2 linked regions of the Actinoplanes teichomyceticus ATCC 31121 genome follow. The protein of the gene in region 1 interacts with the protein of each later gene in a pairwise test. Links are inferred from orthologs where the notes say so. Each region holds a gene or a part of one and is shown on either strand. Other genes may lie near its edges. The genes, in order: ndk and ung.

Evidence for each region.
Region 2: the proteins of ndk (region 1) and ung interact in binary tests that used the Escherichia coli proteins (3 or more experiments, as listed by UniProt). The link is inferred for Actinoplanes teichomyceticus ATCC 31121 from one-to-one orthologs.

What each region holds. Positions count from the first base shown.
Region 1 is NZ_CP023865.1:1,338,207-1,341,339, forward strand. Bases 147-2,968 are described here. They hold ndk (nucleoside-diphosphate kinase), read left to right. Parts: upstream 147-1,260; coding sequence 1,261-1,677; downstream 1,678-2,968. Other genes in these bases: ACTEI_RS38895 (VOC family protein), read right to left, coding at 147-1,110; ACTEI_RS06115 (alkaline phosphatase D family protein), read left to right, coding at 1,837-2,968. In the rest of the region: more of ACTEI_RS38895, read right to left, coding at 1-146; more of ACTEI_RS06115, read left to right, coding at 2,969-3,133. UniProt on the Escherichia coli protein: Major role in the synthesis of nucleoside triphosphates other than ATP. The ATP gamma phosphate is transferred to the NDP beta phosphate via a ping-pong mechanism, using a phosphorylated active-site intermediate.
Region 2 is NZ_CP023865.1:699,282-702,592, forward strand. The notes cover bases 160-3,159. They hold ung (uracil-DNA glycosylase), read left to right. Parts: upstream 160-1,317; coding sequence 1,318-2,001; downstream 2,002-3,159. Other genes in these bases: tsaE (tRNA (adenosine(37)-N6)-threonylcarbamoyltransferase complex ATPase subunit type 1 TsaE), read left to right, coding at 872-1,321; tsaB (tRNA (adenosine(37)-N6)-threonylcarbamoyltransferase complex dimerization subunit type 1 TsaB), read left to right, coding at 2,012-2,671; rimI (ribosomal protein S18-alanine N-acetyltransferase), read left to right, coding at 2,671-3,108; tsaD (tRNA (adenosine(37)-N6)-threonylcarbamoyltransferase complex transferase subunit TsaD), read left to right, coding at 3,101-3,159. In the rest of the region: more of tsaD, read left to right, coding at 3,160-3,311. UniProt on the Escherichia coli protein: Excises uracil residues from the DNA which can arise as a result of misincorporation of dUMP residues by DNA polymerase or due to deamination of cytosine.

The sequences.
Region 1 (3,133 bases):
GCCGCCGGGAGACGACCCCGGCGCAGTGCCGGGCGTCGAGCCCGGGGAGCCGGTTGCGGGCGGAGGCTCGGCGAGCAGGCTGCCGGGAGCCGGGGTACCGGCCGCGCCGGCCTGGTCGGCGGTGTCGGCGGCCGGGTAGCCGGCGCTCCGGGAGGCCGTGACGTCGTCGGCCACGTCAGCCGGTCCGGACGCCACGTCACCCGGTCCGGACGCCACATCAGTTGCTCCGGACGCCGCGTCAGCCGGTCCGGACGTCGCGCCGGTGCGGCCGGACGGTGCGTTGGCGGCCGCGGGAGCGGGGGAGCCGGGCGCCGGGGCCCGCCCCGGACCGGGCGGCACCGGGTCGGGGCCGATGGGGTCGAAGCCGATCGGATCGGTGGCGGCCGTGTCGAAACCGCCCGGCCGCGGGCCGCTGCCCGCTCGCCGGGGCAGCGGGGTGACCTGCTCGTCGCTGCCGACGAGCTGACCCTCGATGATGGTCCCGTTCGGCGTCTCGCGGACGCCTACCGGTGCCGGGACGCGGCTGTCCAGGTACGCCGAGGTCGTCTCGTAGTCGTTCGCCCGGCCCTCCCAGGGCCCGGGCGCGACCGCGCCGAGGACGTCGTCGTCCGCCTCCTCGTCGGGGTCCGGGCCCAGGTCCGGCAGCATCGACTGGGGCGCGGCGCCGGAGTCGTCGCGGAGCGGGGCGTCCTTCCAGTTGACCCGGACCCGGCGGGTGTCGTCGACGTCGACGGTGATCGGGACCGTCGCGCCGATCGCCGGCCATTTCGCGAGCGGCACCCGGCCTTCGCGGATCAGCCGGTCGAAGGTGCCCAGACCGGGCGCCACCACGATGGCCTGGATCTCGGCGCGGCCGTACGCTCCGGCCGCCGGCGGCGCGGTGATGTCCACGACCTCCGCGCTGCCGGCCACGGTGGCACGTCCGCCGCGGCGCACGTTGCTGACCATGGCGAGCGCGACGGCTATCGCCACCACGACAAGGCCGAAGATCGCCACAGGCCAGCTCGACAGGCCGAGCCCGTAAACGATCACAAAGACGCCGAGCGTGCCCATGACCGCCGCCACCAACTTGCGTGCCGGAGCGATGGGCCGTCCGGTCTGGTTCGCCACTGTGGACCTCCCGGTTGTTCCCGTCAGGTTATGGCCCGCCGGTCGCTTGGCGGAAGTACGGCAGTCCGGGCATCGCTGCTCGCCGTGTCGCCAGGTACCGATAGGCTGAACCTCAGGCGTCTCGGCCTGTCGTCTTCCCTAAGGAGCTACGTGTCCAGCAACACCGAGCGGTCGCTCGTGCTCGTCAAGCCTGATGCGGTCCGCCGCGGTCTGCTCGGTGAGATTCTGTCGCGTTTCGAGCGTAAGGGCCTGGTCATCGAGGCGCTGGAGTTGCGCACGATGGATGCCGAGCTGGCCGACCGGCACTACGCCGAGCACGTCGACAAGGCGTTCTACCCGCCGTTGAAGGCGTTCATGACCAGCGGCCCGCTCGCCGCCGTGGTGCTCTCCGGCGACCAGGTGATCGACGTGGTCCGCGCCATGATCGGCGCGACCGACGGGCGCAAGGCGGCCGCCGGCACGATCCGGGGCGACCTGGCGCTCTCCAACCGGGAGAACCTGGTGCACGCGTCCGACTCGCCGGACAGCGCCAAGCGCGAGCTGGCGCTCTGGTTCCCGAACCTCTGACGGCTCGCCGCCGGGGCATCCGCGGCCCGGCTCGCCCCGCGACGCGCGGCGGCGGGCCGGGCCGCAGCCGTGATGGGTGCGGCTGTCCGGCGCTGATCACGGCGTGAAGTTCAGGGGACGGCCACCTGCGGGCCACGTCGGATCGATAGGCATCTGGTCATGGCATCGATGTCACGACGGAATCTGTTGCGCGCCGGAGTGGCCGGCGGCGTCGCCGGGACCCTGTTCGAGGCGCCCGCGTTCGCCTCGGCCGACAGCCGGCCGGTGATCACCCACGGGGTGCAGAGCGGCGACGCCACCGCCGACTCGGCGGTGGTCTGGGCCCGGGCGGACCGGCCCGGACGGCTCTGGGTGCAGGCCAGCCGGCGCCCCGACTTCCGCGGCTCCCGGGTGGTACGCGGCCCGCTGGTCACCCCGGAGACCGGCCTCACCGGCAAGGTGCGCCTGCGCGGCCTGCCCGCCGGGGAGCGGATCCACTACCGGGCGCGGGTGGAGAGCCTGGACCGGCCCGGACGGTTCAGCCTGCCGGTGGACGGCACCCTGCGGACCGCGCCGACCCGCCGCGCCGACATCCGGTTCGTCTGGACCGGGGACGTGGCCGGCCAGGGCTGGGGCATCGACCCGGAGCACGGCGGGATGCGGCTGTTCGAGTCGGCGCGGCTGCGGCGGCCGGACTTCTTCCTGCACAGCGGGGACACCGTGTACGCCGACGGCCCGCTGGCCGAGACGGTCACGCTGCCGGACGGGCGGATCTGGCGCAACCTGCTCACCGACGCCAAGCTGAAGGTGGCCGAGACGCTGGACGAGTACCGCGGGCAGTACGCGTACAACCTGCTCGACGACGCGTACCGGCGGTTCGTCGCGTCGGTGCCGCAGATCAACCAGTGGGACGACCACGAGGTCACGAACAACTGGTACCCGGGGGAGATCCTGGACGACGCGCGGTACACCGAGAAGCGGGTGGACGTGCTGGCGGCCCGGGCGCATCAGGCGTACCACGAGTGGGTGCCGACGCCGCAGCGCACCGGGCCGGTGTACCGGAAGATCCCGTACGGGCCGCTGCTCGACGTCTTCGTGCTGGACATGCGCACGGTCAAGGATCCCAACGACGGCAACACCTACGCCGACCGCACGCGCGGGCTGCTCGGGCGCGAGCAGCGGCAGTGGCTGATCGACGGGCTGCGCCGCAGCCGGGCGACCTGGAAGGTGATCGCCAACGACCTGCCGCTGGGCCTGGTCGTGCCGGACGGGGCGGTCGCGCAGGAGGGGGTCGCGCAGGGCGACGCGGGCCGGCCGGCGGGCCGCGAGATCGAGTTCGCCGAGGTGCTGCGGGCGGCGCACCGGCACGGGGTGACCGGGATCGTCTTCCTGACCGCGGACGTGCACTACACCGCCGCGCACCACTACGACCCGGCGCGGGCGGCGGTGGCGGACTTCACCCCGTTCTGGGAGTTCG
Region 2 (3,311 bases), 640 kb from region 1 along the record:
GGGAGGGGCGCGCGGGCGTGGCCGGGGAGGAGCGCGCGGGCGCGGACGAGGGGAAGCCGACGATCGTCTTCGTGCACGGCTTCGCCCTGGACATGGGCACCTTCTACTTCCAGCGCAAGGTGCTCGCCGAGCGCGGCGAGCACCGGCTGGTCTTCTACGACCAGCCCGGGCACGGCCGCTCCAGCAAGCTGCACTCCGGGACGTACGACATCGCCGCCCTGGGCCGGTCGCTGGCCGCGGTGCTCGACGCGACCGTTCCGGACGGGCGCATCATCCTGGTCGGGCACTCGATGGGCGGCATGACCATCATGGCGTTCGCCGAGCAGTACCCGGAGTGGTTCGGCAACCGGGTGGTCGGCGTGGTGCTGATGTCCACCTCGGCCGGCCTGTTCGACAAGGCCACGCTGGGTGTGACGAACGTGGTGGCCCGGGCCAGCGCGCCGTTCTTCCCGCTCTGGGACAAGGCGGCCCGGCTGGGCGGCGGCACCATCGACCGGGCCCGGGTGGCCTCCTCCGACCTGGCCTGGCTGCTCACCCGGCGGTACGGCTTCGGCGAGGCCCGGCCCAGCCCCACGCTGGTCACCTTCGTGGAGAGCATGAACTCCCGCACCTCGGTGGAGACGCTCACCAAATATCTGAACACGCTCTACCGGCACAGCCGGCTGCCGGCGCTGTCCGCGCTGCGCGGCGTCCCGGTGCTGGTGGTCGTCGGCACCCGGGACTACCTCACCCCGGTCACTCACTCCGAGCAGATCATCGAGCAGCTGCCCGAGGCCGAGCTGCTGAAGGTCGAGAACAGCGGGCACGTTGTGATGCTGGAGAAGGCCGACGAGGTGAACGCGGCCCTGATCCCGTTCCTGGAGAAGATCTCGTGAAGCTGACCACCGTCGAACAGACCCACGCGTTCGGCCGCCGGCTGGCCGCGGTGCTGCGCCCGGGCGACCTGGTGCTGCTGACCGGGCCGTTGGGGGCCGGCAAGACCGCGCTGGTGCAGGGCATCGGCGCGGGGCTGGGCGTGCAGGGGCCGATCACCTCGCCGACGTTCGTGATCGCCCGGCTGCATCGTGGCCCGGTGCCGCTGGTGCACGCGGACGCGTACCGGCTGGGCGACCGGCCGGACCCGCGCGCCGAGATCGACGACCTGGACCTGGACGCCTCCGCCGACGAGGCGGTCACCGTGGTGGAGTGGGGCGCCGGCCTGGTCGAGCAGCTGAACGACGAGTACCTCCTGGTCCGCATCGAGCGGCTGGACGACGACACCCGAGTGATCGAATTGGTGCCGCACGGCGGCGACTGGGCACTTCGACTGGAGAAGATGTGAACCTGATCGAGCGGCTTCCCGCGCAGTGGCGCGCCGAGCTGGCCCCCTTCCTCGATGGCCCGGCGACCGCCGCGCTGGGTGAGTTCGTCGCGGCGGAGTACGCCGCGCAGACCGTCTACCCGCCGGTGGAGGACCTGTTCGCGGCGTACCGGCTGTGCCTGCCGGAGCAGACCCGGGTGCTGATCCTGGGCCAGGACCCCTACCACGGCCCGGGGCAGGCGCACGGGCTGAGCTTCAGCGTGCGCGACGGGATCCGGGTGCCGCCGTCGCTGCGCAACGTGTTCAAGGAGCTCGCCGAGGACGTCGGGGTCGCCCCGCCGACCGGTGGCGACCTCACCGGCTGGGCCCGGCAGGGCGTGCTGCTGCTCAACGCGGTGCTGACGGTGCGGGCCGGCAAGGCCGCCTCGCACGCCGGCAAGGGCTGGGAAGCGTTCACCGACGCGACGATCCGGGCGCTGAACGCGCGCGACGACCGGATCGTCTTCCTGCTCTGGGGCGGCTACGCGAGGAAGAAGGCCGAGCTGATCACCAACCCGGTGCACGCGGTGCTGGAGGCGGGGCACCCGAGCCCGCTCAACCGGGCCGGGTTCCTCGGCAGCCGCCCGTTCAGCGCCGCGAACAAGGCGCTGGCCGACGCCGGGCGCCCGGTGGTGGACTGGGATCCCCGGGCCACCGTCTAGGGTTTCAGACGTGCTCGTACTCGCTCTGGACACCGCCACGCCCGCTTCGACGGCGGCGCTCGTCGAGGTCACCACGGACGGCCTGTTCGGGGTGGCGGAAAGTCGTACCGTCGATCCGCGCGCGCACGGCGAGAAGCTGGCGCCGGAGATCGCGACGGTGCTGCAGGTCGCCGGGCGCCGGCCGGGTGACCTGGCCGCGATCGTGGCCGGCCTGGGCCCGGGGCCGTTCACCGGTCTGCGGGTGGGGCTGGCCACCGCGGCGAGCATGGGTCAGGCGCTCGGCATCCCGACGTACGGCGTGTGCTCGCTGGACGCGCTGGGCCGCGCGGCCGGTCCGGGCCGGGTGCTGGTCGCCACGGACGCGCGCCGGCGCGAGGTCTACTACGCCACCTACGCCGACGGCGAGCGGGTGTCCGGGCCCGACGTCGCCAAGCCGGCCGACGTGCCGGTCGGCGGCCTGGACCGGGCCGCCGGCGAGGGCGCGCTGAAGTACGGCGACGTCTTCGGCCTGCCGGTCGAGGAGCATCTGCTGCACCCGCCCGGGGCGGCCCTGGTCGCGATCGCCGCCGAGCGGGTCCGCTCGTCCGCGCCCGGCGAGATCCTCACCCCGCTCTACCTGCGCCGTCCGGACGCGGTCGAGCCGGCCGGTCGCAAGCCGGTGCTGACCTGATGCGGATCGAACGTTTCCGCTGGTGGCACATCGACGAGGTGCTGCCGATCGAGGCTGATCTCTTCGGCGCCGAGCGGTGGTCCGCCGCGATGTTCTGGAACGAGCTCGCCCAGCGCCACCACTACGTGGTCGCGACGGTGGACGGCGCGGTCGCCGGTTACGCCGGCCTGTCCGTCGTGGACGACGACGAGTCCTGGGTGCAGAACATCGCGGTCCGCCGGGACGCCCAGCGGCTCGGCATCGGCCGCGCCCTGTTGGAGGACCTGCTCGGCGAGGCGGCGCGCCGCGGGGTCGGCCGGACCCTGCTGGAGGTGGCGGTCGACAACCATCCGGCGCAGAAGCTGTACGCCACCTACGATTTCGAGCCGGTCGGCATCCGCCGCGGCTACTACCAGCCCAGCAACACCGACGCCCTGGTGATGATGCGAGATGCGTGACGAGCCCCTGGTCCTCGGGATCGAGACCTCCTGCGACGAGACCGGAGTCGGCGTCGTGCGCGGGCACACCCTGCTCGCCGACGCGCTGGCCTCCAGCGTGGAGCAGCACGCCCGGTTCGGCGGCGTGGTGCCCGAGGTGGCCAGCCGGGCGCACCTGGAGGCGCTGGTCCCGACCATGCAGCGGGCGCTGGACGAGGCCGGCG